DNA from 2 places in the Gordonia sp. N1V genome. Region 1 is predicted to be linked to the other one. Evidence: riboswitches for the same ligand, from Rfam matches in the RefSeq annotation. Region 1 holds a riboswitch; the other holds the start of a gene.

Region 1 (8,263 bases):
AGATCGGGGCCGAGGTAGGCGAGGTCGGACTCCGGCGTGGTGAGGAGTTCGAGGATGCCGAGCGAGAAGCCGACTGCTTCGGTGGTCTCGGTGCGCAACACGACCCGTGCCTCATGGCCGGGCCGACGCCATTTCGCGCCACGGGCGTGCACATCCCAGATCCCCTCCATCTTGAGGTGCGAGTGGATGCTGACGGGAACGTCCAGGTCGTCGCGGGACACGTCGATCAACAGGTGCTTGCCACGCGAGCGAACGCCGGTGACCACGCCACCGGACAGATCCCGGGTCGCCAGCCGAGGAACCCGGAAGTCGGTGTGGGTGAGTACCTTTCCGGCGAGGGCGCCGCGCAGACGCGCGGCGGCACGAAAGACGGTGTCACCTTCGGGCATGGTGTCCGTACCGTAGGCGTAGACCGCGTGGTGTGGTCGAGAAGCCGGCGTCGACGAGGATGGCAGCGAGGTCGGACCGCAACGATTCGGCGCCGTCGATCTGATCGATCGCCAGCCGCGACACCCGGCCGTCGTGCACGACTCCGGCCAGAGCCGTTGCTGCCGAACGCAATACACTCTCGCTGTCCTCGAAGGTCAGGACGGTCTTCCCGCCGCGCTCGACGTAGATCGTGAGAACGCCGTCCACCAATACCACCAGCGCACCAGGCTTACGCCCGGGCCGATGACCGCTCTCGGGGCGGTCGGGCCACGACAGAGCGGCACCGTAGGGATTCGCCGGATCGGTGGCGGCGAGGACGACTGCGGTGTGCGTGGACGTGTCCCGATGATCGAGGGTGTGTCGGCGCAACTCGTCGACGGTCGCCGGGGCGGCGAACTGCGCTCCGCCGAGTCCGTCGACGTAGTACCCGCGGCGGACGAATCCGTTGTCCTCGAAGATGTTGAGGGCCTTGTAGATCCGTGCGAATCCGCCGACCACACCTTCGGCGACCACCGCGCCGCGGGTCACCACGCCGTACCGGGTGAGCAGTTGATCGCAGAGAACCTGGGTGGACACGGTCGGGTCCGTGGCGCGACCGGGCAGGGTGAACCAGCGCCCCGCCACGGTCGGCGGGGTCGATACCGGCGGAGTCGTCGAGATCAGATGGCGGGTCGTGAGTCGCGACGAGCGCAGCCGGGGCGCGCGGGCACGAGATCGGTGTGCCGGGGCCGTGCGGGATCCGCCGGACGATCGTGGCGTGAGCAGGGCCCGGACCGGCGCGAACGAGTCGTTCGACAGACGACCCGACCAGACCAGGTCCCACAGTCCTGATTCCACTTCCGCGGTGATCGCGGTCATCGATGCGGTGGCCGGTGCGTCGAGGTCGGCGAAGTCGCCCACGAACTGCGCGAAGCGCAAGCCGCCGGAACCGGTGAATGTCTCCAGCAGTCGGCGATGCACCTCGGTCGTGTCGATCTCGTCGGGCTCGGGCAGCAGCACCTCGGTGAGATCGGCCGGGCACAACCGGATCCAACCGTCCGCACCGCCGATCCGCCCCGCGCCCGACCAGACCACCTCACCGGAACCGAGGAGCTCGTCGAGCATGGCGGGGCTGTAGTCGGCGACGCGCGACGGCAGGATCAAGGATTCCCATGCCGACGCCGGAAGCGGTAGTCCGGCAAGCTGATCGATCGCCACCGACACCCCGTCCACCCCCGTCAGCCGATCGTCGTGGTCGCCACGGCCGGCCGTGCGGGGTGTGACGTGCTGCCATCCCATGAGAAAGCGTGACAGGGTGGCGTCGTCGACCGGCTCGATCTCGGCGCGGCTCGCGGCGAGCGACCCGCGCCGGATCTGCCCGAGCACGTCGCTGTGACACCACTGGGTACCGGTTGCCTCGGGCAGGAAGTCGCCCTCGATCACCTTGCGTTCGCCGGCCATCCGTACCAGCACGTCGCGGATGACGGCGACGCCGAGCCCGAGCGAATCGGCTGCCTCGTCGACGGTGAACGGGCCGTGGGTACGGGCGTAACGGTGTACGAGGTCGCCGACCGGGTCGGCGACCGGTTCGAGGAACGCTGCGGGCACCCCGAGCGGTGCGGGTACGCCCAACGCATCACGGAGCCGCGCGGTGTCCTCGATCGCGGCCCAGAGCGCGCGCCCCCGCTGACTCACCGAGATGATCGTCCCGTCGCGATGCAGAGCAGCGAGAACCGTTGCCGCATCGACCGGTTGGGCACCGGCGGATACGGCATCGGGATCGTCGCCGCGGTATCGGGCGTCGACCTCCTCGGTGGTCAGCGGCCCGAGCCAGCGCAACAGATCGACCACGTCCTGGGCATCGCGGGCCTGCCTCGACGGCTCGAATCGTTGGAGGCGGTTGGTCACCTCCGTGATCACCGCGGGGTCGAGGAGTTCGCGCAGATCGACACGGCCGAGGAGTTGGGCGAGCAGAGCGGTGTCGAGAGACAGTGCCGCGGACCGCCTTTCGGCGATCGGCGCGTCGTCGTTGTACATGAAGGCACCGACGTAGCCGAAGAGCAACGATGCCGCGAACGGCGAGGGTGACTCCGTCTCGGTCTCGACGACCCGCACCCGGCGGGTGGCCACACTGCGCAGCAGATCGATCAGCGCGGGCAGGTCGTAGACATCTTGCAGGCACTCCCGGACGGCTTCGAGCACGATCGGAAAGTCCGGGAATTGCGAGGCCACGGCCAGCAATTGGGCACTGCGCTGACGCTGTTGCCACAGGGGGGCACGCCGACCGGGATCGCGACGCGGTAACAGCAATGCGCGGGCGGCGCATTCACGGAATCGCGAGGCGAACATCGACGACTCGGCGAGCGCATCGGTGACGAGTTGCTCGATGTCGTCGGGGTCGATGGTGAAGACCGCAGCGCCCGGCGGGTTGTCGTCGGTGTCGGGGAGTCGCACGATGATGCCGTCGTCGGAGGCCGTGACGGCGCCGTCGAGACCGAGCGTCGTCTTCAGGCGCGCTGAGATGGCCGACGCCCATGGCGCATGAACTCGTAACCCATACGGGGAGTGCAGGATCAGCCGCCAGTCGCCGAGTTCGTCGCGGAACCGCTCGACGACCAGCGTGCGGTCGGTGGGCAGATGGGTGGTGGCGTCGCGCTGTTCGGCGATGAGCGCACCGAGGTTGTCGCGGGCGTAGGTGGTCAGGCCGAGCTCGTCGGCGCGGCGATCGAGTTCGGCGCGGTCGGCGATCTCACCGGTGAACCGGCCGATGGCGGCCCCGAGTTCGGCCGGCCGGCCCACCGCGTCACCGATCCAGAACGGCAGGCGTCCCGGCTGCCCGAACGCCGGCGTGACCAGCACCCGATCGTGGGTGATGTCCTCGATCCGCCAGCTGGTGGCTCCGAGCGCGAAGACGTCGCCGACGCGTGATTCGTAGACCATCTCCTCGTCGAGTTCGCCGACGCGCGTCTGTTTCTCGCCGACCATGAACACACCGAACAGGCCACGGTCCGGAATTGTGCCACCGGAGGTGACGGCGAGCCGCTGGGCGCCGCGGCGTCCGATGAGCACGTTGCGTTCTCGGTCCCAGGTGACGCGCGGACGCAGTTCGGCGAATTCGTCGGACGGGAATCGTCCGGAGATGAGATCGAGGGTGGCCTCGTACACGCCGCGGCCGAGCTCCCGATACGGTGCACTGCGGCGCACTACCTCGAACCACTCGTCGACGTGGAGCTCGTCGATGGAGGCTGCGGCGATCGTCTGTTGGGCCAGGACGTCGAGGGGGTTGGTGGGTACCCGCAGCTCCTCGATCTCACCCTCCCGCATGCGCGATACCGCGACGGTGCAATGAATGAGGTCGGTGCGGTGTTTGGGGAACAGTACGCCCTGACTGATCTCGCCGACCTGATGCCCGGCTCGGCCGATGCGTTGCAGACCACTGGCCACCGACGGCGGCGCTTCGACCTGGACGACGAGATCTACTGCGCCCATGTCGATTCCGAGCTCGAGGGAGCTGGTGGCCACCACACATCGCAACCGGCCGGTCTTGAGTTCGTCCTCGATTTCGGCGCGCTGCTCCTTGCTGACCGACCCGTGGTGTGCCCGGGCCAGTAGGGTCGTGGCCGCCGAGGACGCTCCGCTACCCATCACCATCGCCGGAGCGCCCCCGGCGACCCGCGGGTTGGCCGCAGCGGTCACCGCGGGGGGCGCGATGCGGGATTCGGCGATCTCGTTGAGCCGTGCGGTCAGTCGCTCGGCGAGGCGACGGGAGTTGGCGAACACGATGGTCGTGCGATTGGCATCGATGAGATCGACGATCGCCGATTCGACGTAGGGCCACAGCGATCCCGCGGTCGGGGAGAACGCGTCGTCGAGATCCTCGGAACCGGGTGCGTCCGGTGGCGGCGGGATGTTGGCCATGTCTTCCACGGGCACGTCGACGCGAAGATCGAACGTCTTGCTCGCGGGTGGACGCACGATCGTGCACGGCGCGGCACCGGCCAGGAAGCCCGCGACCACCTCGGGTGGGCGGACGGTCGCCGACAATCCGATGCGCTGTGCAGGTGTTTCCAACAACTCGTCGAGACGCTCGAGGGACAGCGCCAGATGGGTGCCGCGTTTGGTGCCGGCCACCGCGTGGACCTCGTCGATGATCACGGCCTCGACGCCGGTCAGTGTCTCCCGCGCCGATGACGTCAGCATCAGGTACAGCGACTCCGGGGTGGTGATGAGGATGTCCGGGGGTGTGCGGACCAGGCTGCGGCGGGTCGCGGCGGGCGTGTCCCCGGATCGCAGGCCGACGGTGATCGCCGGCTCGGGATCGCCGAGTTCCTGCGCCGCGCGGGTGATGCCGGTCAGCGGTGCACGCAGGTTGCGTTCGACGTCGACGGCGAGGGCCTTGAGCGGTGAGATGTAGACGACTCGGGTGCCGCGTGCCCGATCCGGGCGCGCCGCGAGCCGGTCGAGGGCCCACAAGAATGCCGAGAGGGTCTTGCCCGAACCGGTGGGGGCGATGACCAGCGTGTGGTTGCCGTCGGCGATCGAGGACCACGCCCCGGTCTGAGCGGCGGTCGGCTCGGCGAAGGTGCCGCTGAACCACCGCCGCGTGGGGGCGGTGAAGCGATCGAGAACCGACGGCGCAGCCATTCACCCATCATCCATGTTGCCTCCGACAAAACGCCGCGACGGTTGTTCTGCTCGTTTTGTCCGATGGGTCGCGCCGGTCACATTTGTCGGGTATAGAGTTCTCGCCAGATGCTGACGGAAACCCGGTGTGAGTCCGGGACGGTCGCGCCACTGTGAGCCGGGCCGGGGAGTCACCCCGCCCGACGAGTCAGGATTCCGCCGAGCATCGATCCGACAAGCGCTGGGACGCGTCATCCCACGAAAGGACCTCCGATGGTTGCAACCACCCACCAGAACAAGGCACGGGCCCTCGCGGTACCCGACCTCTCCGTCGCGTCGGCAGCCCTGTGGCTGACCGCCACCTTCATCCTCGCCGCAATGGCCTACTACTTCATCGGATACGACCAAGGTGCCTGGTCGGTGTTCGGCAACGACACCCACATCCACGAATTCGTGCATGACTCCCGGCACTTCCTCGGCTTCCCCTGCCACTGATCGAACGAGCACGGGAGACAACCGAACATGGAAAAGAAATTCATCGGCGCCGGTCTGCTGTCGGGACTCGTCGCCGGGATCGTCGCCTACGTCTTCGCTCGGATCTTCATCGAGCCGCAGGTGGCCAAGGCCATCGACTACGAGGACGGACGCAGCGAGGCCGAAGAGGCTCTGATGACCGCGCATGGGCACGGCGGCCACGAGCACGGCGCCGAGGTGTTCACCCGCTCGGTGCAGGAGAACATCGGTGCGGGCGTGGGGACCATCGTTTTCGCGGTGTCGATGGGCGCGTTCTTCGCAATCGCGTTCACGGTTCTGTGGACCTACCTGGCGCATCACCGCGCCGGAGCCGACCCACGCTGGGCGGCGGCCCTGATCGGGCTCCTCGGCTTCGTCGCGGTCTTCGGGGTGCCGTTCTTCGCATACCCGGCCAACCCGCCGGCCGTCGGCGACGACGACACCATCGGTGCGCGATCGACGGCGTACCTCACCCTCACGGTCATCTCGGTGGTCGCGGTGATCGCGGCGGTCGTTGTGGCGCTGTGGCTCCGGCAACGCTGGGGAGGGCTCGCGGCCTCGGTGGTCGCCGCCGTCGGTTACCTGGTGGTCGTGACCATTGCGATCGCGCTGCTGCCCGAGTTCCATGAGGTTCCCGACCCGGTCATGAACGGCGACGCGATCGTCTTCCCCGGATTCCCGGGCGCGGTGATCGGCGACTTCCGGGTGTATGTGATCGCCAACCAGGTGATCCTTTGGACCGTTCTGACCACGACCTTCGCGGGAATCATGACCTGGCTCAGCCGTTCTGATCCTGCGCGCCGGGCGACGACACCGGCCGCGGCACACAGTAACTGATCGCTGCTCCACGTCCGCCCTGCACGATCGTGGGGCGGACGTGGTGCGTTCGTGGGGTCTGCCGAGAAGGTGGGTGGGTCAGATGAGTACGCAGTCGCCGCAGACGGCGCCCCGATCGCCGCTGACCCGATAGATCAAACAGCAACTGCGCCGGCGGAATCCCGGTCCCGCGCGTAACCGCCCGTCCTCGACATGGGGCTCGGCGAGAACACGGTCGGCCGCGGCGACGGCGAGATCGCCGTGTTCGGGGCGCGCCGTCGCGATGAGTCTGGCGGCGCTGTTGGTCGCCGAGGCGACGTTGCCCCACAGCGTTCGCCCACTCACCCCGAATGCGTCGCCGACGGCGTCGGTGAGTGCGCCGATGATCCCGTCGGCCAGGTTGGGCCGGGCGTCGGTCGCCGCGGTGGTGACCGAGAGCGGATAGGGCCCACCCAATTCGTCCTGCCACCAGAGGTCCGCGGCCGTGAACGATATCGGCGGTTCGTCGAGCGCCTCCACAGCGATCATCGGAGCGATGAGACGAGCGACGAGCCCGAGGTGGGTGACCGACGCAGCCACCCTCTGCTCGACACGTGACGTGCCGCCCACCCCGAGTGCGGCACGCACACGGTCCACGCGCGACTCCAGCATGCGCGCGTCCTCGAGTAGGTCGGCCATCGTGAGCCACGGTGCATCACCCCGCTGCCCGCGGGCGTGCGTGGCGACTCCGAAAAAGGGGCCGAGGTCGTCGAGGGAGGAGGTCACTGCCGGACGAGCGTAGCCTGCTCGCCGATGGTCTGTGGGGTCGACGGATGCATCCGGTTCATCAGGGCACCGAAGACCATTCCGATGACCAACCACACCAGAGCCTGGTTCAGGATCGAATACCACCGGAACTTCCAGAGGACGTCGGCGTCGAAGCCCGGATAGACGATCTGCCCTGGCGCATAGACCCTTCCGTCGATCGTGAGTGGGCGATCGAGGATGTTGGTGATGGGTTGCGGTGTCTCGGTGGCGGCGCGTGCGAAGCCGAACTCGCTGGTGTGGTCGACGTTTGCCGACAGGTCACCGAGAGACGGCAGCACGGCCAGAACGATGCCGAACAGTATGAGGAAGCCGACTCCGGCCACGAGGATCGCGCGTTGCGTACCGATCCGGGAATGCAGACGATGTACGACGTAGACCGCGAGACCGAGTAGGACGAGTGAGATCGCGACCATTGCGAGGTAGAGCTGACCGCGGGTTTCGATCGTGAAGGTGTGCCCGATCGCCGGTGGATTGGCCGGGTACTTCACGAACGGCAGCAGGTAGATACCGAGAAAGCCGAAGCCTGCGATGAGCCAGGACAGATACTGCGCGCGCAGTGCGGTCCGGCCCATGAGGATCAGGTAGGCGACGGCCACCAGAGCGCCCATCGCGACCGAGAAGCCGATGATGCCGGTGGCGATGCCGACGGTCGACTGGATCGTCCGGCTGAAGATCTCCGGACCATCGGGTTCGGTCGCCCGACCGGCTGCCTGGTTGAGTGCGTTGAGGACGTCGTCGCGGCCTGATTCGTAGTCGATGGCCTTGTTGATGACGGGTTCGGCGAAGACACGAGCAAAGACGAAGCCCAGGATGCCGGCGATCAGTCCGGCGAGGGCTCCGCGCCCGATGACGCGGAGTTCGGTCATGAATCCGGCTCAGTGGCAGGGGAAGCCGAGGAAGTGGCGAGCGTCATGAACCCACTCGTGCACGACCATGGTGTGCCCGAATACCGAGGTCATGCCTTCGTCGACACCGATGAAGTAGTAGGCGAGCAGGGCCAACAGGACGGTGATCCCCAAGATCAGCGCTACGCGCGTGCGCGACAGGGCTTCGGGGGAGACGGCGACACCGGGCTGCGGCGTGGCGACATGGGTAC
Region 2 (11,571 bases), on a different contig from region 1:
GGACCGAATCCGTCGCGTGCGGAGTCGTCGTCGCTGAAGCTGATGATGCTGATGGTTCGTCCGTGGAAGTTGCCGCCGGCGACGATGATCTCGGCGGTACCCGCAGGAATCCCCTTGACGTCGTAGCCCCACTTGCGGGCCACCTTCAGTGCGGACTCGACCGCCTCGGCACCGGTGTTCATCGGCAGCACGAGGTCCTTCTCGCACAGGGCCGCCAGTGCTGCGCAGAACGGTTCGAGTCGATCGGACCCGAAGGCGCGGCTGGTCAGGGTCAGACGATGGAGTTGTTCGGTTGCCGCCGCGACGATCTCGGGATTGCGGTGGCCGAAGTTCACTGCCGAGTAAGCGCCGAGACAGTCGAGATACCGGTGCCCGTCGACGTCGGTGATCCACGCGCCCTCTGCGGTGGCCGCGACCACCGGCAGCGGTGAATAGTTGTGGGCCACATGAGGTTCGGGCGCCAATTCGAGGTGGCGGGGAATCCCGATGGTGTTCGGTCCGGTCATGGGTGCCTCCGATGCTGACTGCCCGGCGTCGGCGGTCGGGCGCAATTCCAGTGTGCAACATTTGATGCCGCCGCCACCCTTGAGGAGTTCGGACAGATCGAGGGTGATCGGTTCGAATCCGGCGCGACGGATCTGCGACTCCAGATGTGGTGCGGCGTCGGTCATCACGACATGACGGCCGTCGGAGACCAGGTTCAGTCCGAGGACTTCGGCGTCGGCATCGGTGGCGATGATGGCATCGGGATGGAGTTCGGCGAGCAAGCGGCGAGAGGCCGCCGAGAAGGCCGGCGGGTAATAGGCGATGGTGTGCTCGTCGAGTACGCCCAGGGCGGTGTCGAGGTGGTAGAAGCGAGGGTCGACGAGGTCGAGGGTGATCACCGGCAGACCGGTCAGTGCGGCGACCTCGGCATGGGTGTCGGGGTGGGTGCGGAAGCCGGTGCCGGCGAGGATGCGGTCGCCGACGACGAGGAAGTCGCCCTCGCCCTCCTGCACCCCGGTGGTCTGGTGGACCTGACGGATTCCCGCGGTGCGGAACCACTGTGCGTAATGCCCGGCCTCGGCCGCCCGTTCGGGGAAGGTGAAGCGGGGCGCGATCGCTGTGCCGTCGACGACCAGGCCGCCGTTGGCGGCATAGACCATGTCCGGCAGACCCGGCTGCGCATCGACCGTGTGGACGGTGTGGCCGAGGGTTTCGTAGGTGCGGCGCAGGCATTCCCATTGCGCCATCGCGCGGTCGGAATCGACACCGACCGACGGATTCATCCATGGATTGATCGCATAGGTGACGGTGAAATGCGTCGGCGGGGTCATCGCATAGGAGCGTGTGCGCGCCACCCTCGCCGGGAATCCGGTGGTGGCTGGGCGCACAGAGATATTGGGGGTCGTCAGCGTCATAAATCGAGCGTATGCTCGCGCATCGTTGCAATCAATCGACGAAAATTGCGCACGTGATGAAGATGTCGTGCGTCAATGGCGAGATAGGGGCGATACGTTGCGTGGGATCGACGAACTGGACGAGAAGGTGTTGGCGTGTCTCACCCGGGACGCGCGCGCGACCTATGCGCAGATCGGTGACGAGGTCGGGCTCTCGGCACCGGCGGTCAAGCGGCGAGTCGACCGCCTCGTCGAGGACGGCGTGATCAAGGGATTCACCACGGTGGTCGACCCGGCAGCGATGCAGTGGACCACCGAGGCCTATGTGCAGATCTTCTGCCGCGGCAACATCTCGCCGGAGATCCTCAAGGAGTCGTGGGAACCCATTCAGGAGGTCGTCAGTGCGGCCACCATCACCGGGCAGGCCGACGCGATCCTGCGGATCATGGCCCGCGACGTGCATCACCTCGAGCAGGCGCTCGAACGAATCCGGCAGGCCGGTGGCGTCGATCGCACCGAATCGATCATCGTGCTCAGTCATCTCATCGATCGCGGCCATCCCTGACCGAGGTGTCCGGAATCAACCGATGGTCACATTTGGGGTGTACCCATCGTGCCCGACCGGCGGTGTAGGTTGATTCCGGCGGTGACAAATGTTGTGCCACTGGGAAGTTCGTCCGATTTGTCGCGGAGGTCGGTGCGCGGAATCGGTAACGGGGGCGGCGTATTCGCCGATAGTCGTCATGAGTTGTGGCAGAGACGAAGTGCTGTCGACGGGAGCGGGTAGATGGTGAGAGGTGTTCGGGCGGGCGCGAAGTGGCGTCGCCGATCGGGTCGGTCGGTGGGCGCCAGGGCGCTCACCCTGGTGCTGGCCGCGGTGAGTGTCGGGGTGTTGTCGGTCATCGGCCAGGGCGTCGCGCAGGCGGCACCCCCGGCGCAGACCTGGTGGATCAATTCGTGCGGCATGCCGACGCAAAGCCCTGGCGGACCGCCCAATTCGGTCAAAGTGCGCGCCTGGACGCGACCACAGAACACCAAGACCGTCGTCCTGCTCGACGGTCTTCGGGCCACCAACGATCTCAGCGGGTGGGAACACAACACGCACATCCAGGATCTCGCCGACCGCGGCGTCAATGTCGTTGAGCCGGTTGGGGGTTACGAGAGCTTCTACACGAACTGGGATACACCGGACAATTTCAGCCGGCAGAGCTACACCTACGAGTGGGGATGTGTGATCAGTCGGAGTCTGGTCGCCGCGATGGACGCGCACGGGTTGCGCGGGCCGTCGGGCCACTACGCGATCATGGGGATCTCGATGAGCGGTAGCTCGGCGTTGATCACCGCCGCCGACGATCACCGCGACTTCGACGCGGCCGGGTCGCTGTCGGGTCTGCTCAACACCACCGCCCCCGGCGTGCGTGAAGCGATTCGGGTCGCGATGATCTTTCCCGCGATCGACGGGGGCACCCCGGCGATGAACGTCGACGCCATGTGGGGCCCGCCGTGGTCGACTCGCTGGCTCGACAACGATCCGCTGGTGCAGATCGGCAAGATGCGTGGACTGCGACTGTTCCTCTACACCGGCAGCGGTATCCCGGGCTACACCGCGACCGCAGGCGCTGTCCTGACCGATCCGGCGCTGATCATCGAAGGAGTGCCGCTGGAGGTGCTCTCCTCGGCGCTGACGCACACCTTCGACGTGCAGGCGATGATCAACGGGGTGCCCGTCATGACCGACTTCCCGGTCTCGGGGATGCACGACTGGCCCTACTGGCAGGACGCGGTCAACAACGCCTTCGCGAGAGGGTTCTTCCATGCGTGACCCCGACGGTACGGATCGTCGATACCGGTCGACGCCGTGGACCGTGGTCGGGGTGGGGTGTTTCGGACTGGTGTTGTTCGTCGCCGGCTGCGCCCAGTCCGACAACGGCACCACCGCAAACGCATCGAGGACGTCGGCGTCGGTGAGTTCGGTGACGGCGACCAGCCCGGTGTCGGCCGCCGCCGGGTCGGCGTCGACCGCCGCATCGACCCAGGCGCCGCCACCGACACCGGTGACCCTGCCCAGCGCGGGCACCGCTGAGACGGTGGCGCCGCCGCCGACATCCGCGCGCACCGCCTTCCTGAACTCGCTGCGCGCGAAGGGGATCGACATGGACGCCGACACCGCGGTGTCGCTCGGGTCGTCGGTCTGCCGGGTTCGCAAGACCGGCGGCGAGGACGCGGCGCGCACGTTCGCGGCGCCGGTGATGAAGCAGGCCATGGGCGCCGAGCCCTCCGACGCACAGGTCGCGGCGTTGGTCGACTCCGCGGGCGGGCTCTGCTGAGCGGGTGGGCTCTGCCGAGCGGCGGCCCGGGTATCCGATCGGGTGCCTCGCAGGCGGTCGTTGGGTCCGGACCGCGGCCCGTGGTAGCCTCGCTGTCGTGATCAGCACCGTGCGCGCCTATTGGCGTTTCTTTATCGAGGCTCCGGGTGAGCCTGCGATGAAGCGCTGATCGCGCCGCACGCCACATCCCGGAGCCCCGAGCAGTGACCACCAGGTCACTGCTCTTGTCATGTCAGGGGCTTTCCGGCGACCACGATGCGGGCGGGCCCAGCGGACAACCAGGGCCCACAACCCGCGAAAGGCATACCAGTGACCACCCTCGGAGATCTCTCCCGAACTCCCGCCGACCGCTCTCTTTCGGCTGAATCGACCTCGGACCGCCGGATCCGCTCGTTCCGGTCGATCCCGTCGCCGGACACCATTCGCACCGAATTGCCACTGACCGCGCGGCGGGCCCTTGCGGTGCAACGCGACCGCGACGAGATCGCGGCCATCCTCGCCGGCGCCGACGATCGGCTGCTCGTCGTCGTCGGCCCGTGCTCGGTGCACGACCCGATCGCCGCACTCGACTACGCGCGCCGGTTGGCGCCGCTGGCCCAGCAGTACTCCGAGCGGCTCAAGATCGTGATGCGGGTGTACTTCGAGAAGCCCCGCACCACCGTCGGATGGAAGGGCCTGATCAACGACCCCGGCATGGACGAGACCTTCGATGTCGAGCGCGGTCTGCGGACGGCGCGGTCGTTGCTGCTCGACATCATCGACCTCGGGCTGCCGGTGGGATGTGAGTTCCTCGAACCGACCAGCCCGCAGTACATCGCCGACGCGGTCGCCTGGGGGGCGATCGGAGCCCGCACCACCGAATCCCAGGTGCACCGCCAACTCGCCTCGGGACTGTCGATGCCGATCGGCTTCAAGAACGGCACCGACGGCAACGTGCAGGTGGCGATCGACGGCGTGAAAGCCGCTGCGGCATCGCATGTCTTCTTCGGCGTCGACGACTTCGGGCACGGCGCGTTGGTGGAGTCGGCGGGCAACTCCGACTGTCACATCATCCTGCGCGGTGGCACCGCCGGACCCAACTACGACGACGACTCCGTCGCCGATGCTGTTGCGGCATTAGAGCGCTCGGGTCTGACGCCGCGGGTGATGATCGACGCCAGCCATGCCAACTCCGGCAAGGACCACCTCCGCCAGGCCGAGGTCGCCACACAGATCGCGGCATCGATCCGCGCGCGCCGGGAAACCGGCGACCCGGTGCAGGTGAGCGGCGTCATGCTGGAGAGCTTCCTCGAGGCCGGAGCCCAGTCTCCCGATGCCGATCCGCTCGTCTACGGCAAGTCGGTGACCGACAAATGCATGGACTGGGCGGTCAGCGCCGCGGTGCTCGCCGAATTGGCGCGTGGCTGAACCATTTCGGCGTGGCACCGTCGATCTGCCGCGACAGTTCTGCTCACAGCAGAAGGTGGCGGGTACCGCTCGGGTGCCGTCGTAGGATCGACCCCATGATCGAGCAGACGTCCAAGGCCGAGACCGCCGGAGCCCGGTCGTCGGCACCGGTGGAACCGCTGTTGCGCGAGGTGACCGGCAAGGTTCTGCGACGCCATCGCCACGATCGGGCCGAACGTCTCGTCGAGACCGCTGGTCGGGCCGGTGTCTCGAGCCAGTATCTTTCCGAACTCGAGCGCGGCCGCAAGGACGCGTCGAGCGAACTGCTCGGTGCCGTCGCCGGGGCTCTCGGCCTGTCACTGCTCGACCTCACCCGCGAGGTTGCGGCGGAGTTGGCCCGGTCGATGAGCGTTCCGGTGCTCGGTTCGGTGCCGGCGCGGGGCGGGGATCGGGTGACCACTCGGTGGCGCAACGCCTCCCGGGCGCCACTCGCGCTGGCCGCGTGAGTACTGCGGGCCGTCACCGGCGGGCCGTCACCGGCGGGCGAGCACGGCGCGCTCGTCGATGACGTGGTCGGCGATTCCGTAGTCGACGATCTCAGACGCTCGCAGGACCCGATCCCGGTCGGTGTCGTGGCGCAACGTCTCGACGTCGTTGCCGGTGTGGCGGCTCAATGCACGTTCGATCTCCTCGCGGGTCCGCAGGATCTCCTCCGCGGCGAGGATCAGATCGGGAATGGTGCCGCGGCCCTGCCCCGACGGCTGGTGCAGTAACACCCGCGCATGCGGCAGCACCGCACGCCGGCCTGGTCGGCCCGCCGCCAGCAGCAGGGCGGTCGACGAGAGTGCCTGTCCCACACAGGTGGTCGCGATGGGCGCGTGACAGTACTGCATGGTGTCGTAGAGCGCGAAGGTGGCCATCACCGATCCCCCGGGAGAGTTGATGTAGAGGTCGATCGGCGCCTCCGGGTTGTCGGAATCGAGGTGGAGCAATTGTGCGATGAGTGCGTTGGCGACGCCGTCGTCGAGTTCGGTTCCCAGATAGAGGATTCGGTCGTCGAGCAATCGGCTGTAGATGTCCATGACGCGCTCGCCCTGCGGCGTTCGGCTGATGACGTTGGGAATCGTGTAAGTGCTCATCGGATCACCCCGAATCCGGCCGGTGCGGTCGCGGCCGGACGCAACTGTGCCACCGAGTCGACGACGTGATCGACGAAGCCGTACGCAAGCGCCTCCTCCGCGGTGAACACGTGATCGCGCAGCGAGTCGGCGAACACCCGATCACGGGTCTGGCCCGTGCGCTCGGCGATGACCCCGAGAACGGTGTCCCGAACATGGCGCAGGTCGTCGGCCTGCAACTCGATATCGGGGGCGTAACCGCCGATCCCCGCAGATCCCTGGTGCAGCAACACCTTTGCGTGCGGCAAGATGAATCTTTTTCCGCGGGTGCCGCAGCAGAGCAAGAATTGTCCTGCGCTGTAGGCCATTCCGAGGTTGACCGTCACCACGTCGTTCGGGACGATACGCATCGTGTCCATGATGGCGAGCATCGCGGGCACCGAGCCGCCCGGAGAGTTGATCCACAGGCCGATGTCGGCGACCGGATCGTGTGCCGACAGCATCACCAACTGTGCGCACAGCGCACTGCCGATCTCGTCGTCGAGTGCCGAATCGAGCATCAGGATGCGTTGGTTCAGCAGGCTCTCGGCGGTGCGTTTACGGAGGGGTGGGGAGGTCTTCTGTTCGCTCATGTGTCCAGGTTGTCGAACGCTTCGCCAGTGGTGCCATCCGATGCTGCTGTGCGCGGAACCGCGCGGCGCACAGCAGATGTGGTGTGGGCACAGCAGATCTGATGGTCTCCTCAGAGCACCTCGACCTCGGGGCGTCCGGCCGGAATGGTCACGACTGCGCGTGTGTGGAGCCGGGCGTCGGCGGTGCTGACGGTCGGGCAGACCCGGAACCGCGCCTCCCACCGGTCGTGGGTGATCGTATTCAGGACGTATCCGCGTTGGGCGTTGCCGAATTGTACATGGGGTGAGGCGGCCTTGAGTTGTCGATCGGACTCGTCACTGTCGGGTCCGTCGCCGCCGGAGCTGATGGATGTGCCCGCCAACTCGACACCGACCGTGGGCGCAGGTCGGGTGTAGGTGGATCGCAACTCCGACACCACATTCCGGTGGATGTCGCCGACGATCGACACGAGGTTGGGGGTTCGGCGTTCGCGGGCGCCGTCGAGGACACGCGCCCGCGACGCCTCGTACCCGCTCCATCCGTCCATGCTCACCGCGCGGACCCCGTCACGCTCTCGCGCGAGGTCGGCGATCGTCGTCTGGTGGGCCAGGACGTTCCATCGGCAACCGGAGGCCGCGAGACCGTCGAGTATCCACCGCTCCTGGGCTGCGCCGGTGATGGTGCGGCGTGGGTCCGCGGTGGCCGCGTTCTGCCCGGTGTCGTTGTCGCCGTTCACCTGATCGCTGCGGTGGGTACGCGTGTCGAGGACGCTGAACCGAGCGAGATCGCCGAACGTGAAGCGACGATAGGCACGAAATCCGCGCCCGGGCGGGGCGAGCCGAACGGCGGTGTTCTCCCACCAGGCGCGCATGCCCGCAGCCCGCCGGAGCAGGAACTGCGGAATGGGTTGGTCGTCCTCGGGAGTGTCGGCGGCCCAGTTGTTGTCGACCTCGTGGTCATCGAAGATCGTGATGAACGGGCTCATCCGATGCGCCGCTTGCAGGTTCGGGTCGAGTTTGTACAGGGCGTAGCGCTCGCGGTAGTCGTCGAGGTCACGGCATTCGCGATACGCCGACGCCGGTACCACCGCGGTATCGCGTGCACCGCCGCCCATCGGGATCGGCTTCTCGTAGATGTAGTCGCCCAGATGAAACACCACGTCGGGGGCCTCGCGGGCCATTTCGCCGAACGCCGGGTAGTGGCCGTCGGCCCAGGCCTGGCAGGAGGCGAAGGCCAACGACAGTGCGCCGGTGGGTGTTCCGACGCGCTGTGCGGTCCGGGTTCGGCCGACCTCGGAGATCTCGCCGAGCGCGCGAAATCGGTAGAAGTAGTCGGTCCCGGGCGTCAGGCCGCGGACGTCGACGTGCACGCAGTGCCCGGTGTCCGGGCCGGCACCGGTCACACCACGCGCCACGACGCTCCGCATCCGCTCGTCGCGGGCCACTTCCCAGCCGACATCGTGGGATTCTCGGCCCATGCCCCCGCCGGGTGCGAGTGGGTCGGTCGCCAGCCTCGTCCACAGGATGACGGCGTCGGCGAGCGGGTCGCCGGAGGCGATTCCCAGGGCGAACGGGTGGCCGGCACCTCGGACCCGTCGAGCGGAGGCGGCGTCGGTGGCGAACAGGGTGGGGGCGGTGGCCAGCCCGGCGGCCAGCGCGGTCCAGGTGAGGAATCGACGGCGCGTCGTCCCGGCGCGCAGCACCTTGTCCGGGGTGACGCGTAGCGGAATATGGCTGGGGGAGGACATGCCTCGAGGCGATCACCGCACGGTGTCGTCGGGGATGACGACCGGCCACGACTCGGTGATGCGGTGGTGAAGACCTGGGCAACGCCTCGGCGAGATGCCTGCTACGCTCAGCGCGCGTCGGTTCCGACCGGGTCACACGGTCCGGTCGGTGAAAAGGGAATCTGGTGAGAATCCAGAGCTGCCCCGCAGCGGTGACGGAAACGACAGCGGCTCCTCGCACTGGACTTCACGGTCCGGGAAGCGGCCGCGGGTAGGTGGCATCTCGGTGCCGCGTCCGAAGTCCGAAGACCTGCCGCCGTGGCCATGGGGGACCGTGGTCGACACTTGCCTCGCGGGATATGGCCGGTGCGCCGATCTGTCGTGCGCGGCTGTCTTCCGCCCGACGAGAGACCGTGCCACAGTGGACGATCACACCTCACCGCAGGCCGCGCCACCCGCGCCGACCTGGGCGCGTGTCGGCGTGTTCGCGGTGCTCGGTGTGCTCGCGCTGTTCGTGGTCGCATGGGCGGGTGTGGCGTTCGGTACCGCCGACGTCGGTGGAACCGATGTGCCGCGCTTCGTGTGGGCCGCACTGACCGGCGGCTCGATCTCCGCCGACGACGCCGCCGCGTACTGGATCGTCATCGATTCGCGGGTACCACGGGTGATCACCGGAGCGGTGGTGGGCGCCGGGTTGTCGGTGGTGGGAGTGGTCGTGCAGGCGATGGTGCGCAACCCGCTCGCCGACCCGTACGTGCTCGGTATCTCCTCCGGCGCATCGGTGGGGGCCACGAGCGTGGTGCTCTTCGGCGTCCTGTCGGGCATCGGGCTCTATGCGATGCCGGTCGCGGCCTTCGCCGGAGCGCTGCTCGCGACCCTCATCGTGTTCGGGATGGCCTCCGGGGCAGGCGGATTGACACCGTTGCGACTCGTGTTGACCGGCACCGCGGTGGGCTACGGCTTCTCGGCGCTGACCACGGTGTTGGTGTTCCTCGCACCCACCGGCGACGCCGCGCGCAGCGTGATGTTCTGGCTCCTGGGCAGTCTGGCCGCGGCCAGCTGGTATTCGGCGGTCCTCGTGGGCGTCGTGACCGTCGGCGGGGTGATCGCGGTGGCAGGCTTGGCGCGCTCGCTCAATGCCCTCGCCATGGGCGACGAGGTCGCCGCGTCCCTCGGGTTGTCGGCGTCGCGGTTCCGCGTCATGGCATTTGCGTTGTCGGCGTTGATGACCGGTGTGATGGTGTCGGTGTGCGGGGCGATCGGCTTCGTCGGGCTCGTCGTTCCCCACGTCGCGCGGCTACTCGTCGGCGCCGACCATCGTCGCCTCGTGGTGATCGCTCCGCTGATCGGCGCGGTGTTCCTCGTCGCCGCCGATCTCGTCGCCAGAACCGCCGTGCCGCCACAGGAATTGCCGCTGGGCGCGATCACCGCCGCCGTCGGGGTGCCGATGTTCCTGATCCTCATGCACCGCCGACGCAGCGTGGTCGATCGATGAAACGGGTTGACGACCACCGGGGGTGGGGAAGATGACGACAGCGGGCTATCACGGGGTCGGCGTCGACATCGGTTCGGCAACGTTGCTGCGCGAGGTGACCTTCACCGCTGCGCCGGGGAGTTTTCTCGGCGTGATCGGACCCAACGGCAGCGGGAAATCGACACTGCTGCGCTGTCTGTATCGTGCGCAGCGGCCCACGACCGGCCACGTTGAGGTCGACGGCGTCGACGTGGCCGCGATCTCGATGCGCGACAACGCCCGTCAGGTCGCCGCGCTCACCCAGAGTTCCACGCTGGACTTCGATTTCACCGCTGCCGAGGTGATCGCCAGCGGTCGGTTCCCGCATCGGTCGATCGCGCGGACGTCCCGGGCGACCGACGGGGCGGCGGTCGAGGAGGCCATGGGTGTCGCCGGGGTCGGCCATCTCGCCGACCGGATCTTCACCTCGCTGTCCGGGGGTGAGGCGCAGCGGGTGCTGATCGCGCGGGTACTCGCCCAGCAGCCACGGGTCATGGTGCTCGACGAACCGACCAACCATCTCGATGTGCGACACCAGTTCTCGGTGCTGGCCGCAGCCCGGGACTCCGGTGTCACCGTGGTGGCCGCCCTGCATGATCTGAACATCGCCGCCCAGTTCTGTGACATGTTGCTCGTCCTCGTCGGCGGTCGGGTCGTCGGGAGCGGCACTCCCGAGCAGGTGCTCGTACCTGCGAATCTGCGCGCCTGGTTCGACATCGACGCCCACATCGTCCGACATCCTCGCCTCGACGTCCCCCAGATCCTCTTCGATGAAAGGCAATCATGAGAAGACTCCCGCTGCTCGCGCTGGCGTGCGCGGCACTGTTGACACTCGCCGGATGCGGCGCCGACGTGGCGTCGCCGTCGCAGAGGTCCGCCGGGGCCTCGGTGACCGTCACCAACTGTGGTGCGCCCCTGACGGTTCCCGGCGTGCCGGACCGCGTACTCACCAACGACACCGGTATCACCGAGTTCATGTTCGCCCTCGGGCTCGCCGATCGGATGGTCGGCTACACGACCTACGCGGGCAAGGAACGTGACATCGCCTCCTCGCCGTGGAAGTCGGATTTCGCATCGACCAAGAACCTCGGTGACGCCTTTACCCGAGAGGTCATCGCGGCCGCCGAACCCGACTTCGTGTTCGCCGGATGGAACTACGGGTTCAAGGAGTCCACGGGAGTCACCCCGGACTGGATACGCACCATCGGCGCGGTCCCGTATCAGTTGACCGAGGCGTGCCGGCAGGCCGGCAGCACCGCGCGCGGCATCATGCGGCCCTTCGATGCGCTCTACGCCGACATGAGCAATCTCGGTGAGATCTTCGGCGTGCAGCGCCGCGCCGGTGACCTTGTGTCGCAGTACAAGTCACAGGTCGCCGAGGCCGGGCGCGGAGCCCCGCAGGCCGGTTCACGGGCCAAGGTGTTCCTCTTCGACAGCGCCGACCCGAGCCCGTTCACCTCCGGGCGCAACGCGGCGCCGGATCAGATCATCGACGAGGCCGGCGGCACCA

What was found. A riboswitch is a leader RNA that binds a small molecule or an ion and turns the genes downstream of it on or off. The one in region 1 is predicted to bind cobalamin.
Region 2: it holds a riboswitch for cobalamin, as region 1 does, so the genes downstream of both, P3L18_RS15600 (iron ABC transporter permease) here and P3L18_RS24055 (CbtB-domain containing protein) in region 1, are expected to answer to the same signal.

What each region holds. Positions count from the first base shown of each region.
Region 1 covers NZ_JARJDD010000026.1:1,019-9,281, forward strand. The annotation lists gene P3L18_RS24045 (DNA-formamidopyrimidine glycosylase family protein) at 1-389, opposite strand, end outside; gene P3L18_RS24050 (ATP-dependent helicase) at 376-5,052, opposite strand; cobalamin riboswitch at 5,137-5,271, shown strand; gene P3L18_RS24055 (CbtB-domain containing protein) at 5,305-5,526, shown strand; gene P3L18_RS24060 (CbtA family protein) at 5,554-6,381, shown strand; gene P3L18_RS24065 ((2Fe-2S)-binding protein) at 6,460-7,125, opposite strand; gene P3L18_RS24070 (CbtA family protein) at 7,122-8,033, opposite strand; gene P3L18_RS24075 (CbtB-domain containing protein) at 8,043-8,263, opposite strand, start outside.
Region 2 covers NZ_JARJDD010000011.1:78,731-90,301, reverse strand. The annotation lists gene rocD (ornithine--oxo-acid transaminase) at 1-1,400, opposite strand, end outside; gene P3L18_RS15640 (Lrp/AsnC family transcriptional regulator) at 1,498-1,944, shown strand; gene P3L18_RS15635 (alpha/beta hydrolase family protein) at 2,221-3,201, shown strand; gene P3L18_RS15630 (hypothetical protein) at 3,194-3,706, shown strand; gene P3L18_RS15625 (3-deoxy-7-phosphoheptulonate synthase) at 4,016-5,113, shown strand; gene P3L18_RS15620 (helix-turn-helix transcriptional regulator) at 5,209-5,598, shown strand; gene P3L18_RS15615 (ATP-dependent Clp protease proteolytic subunit) at 5,626-6,231, opposite strand; gene P3L18_RS15610 (ATP-dependent Clp protease proteolytic subunit) at 6,228-6,842, opposite strand; gene P3L18_RS15605 (alkaline phosphatase D family protein) at 6,953-8,569, opposite strand; cobalamin riboswitch at 8,671-8,881, shown strand; gene P3L18_RS15600 (iron ABC transporter permease) at 8,970-10,043, shown strand; gene P3L18_RS15595 (ABC transporter ATP-binding protein) at 10,075-10,848, shown strand; gene P3L18_RS15590 (ABC transporter substrate-binding protein) at 10,845-11,571, shown strand, end outside.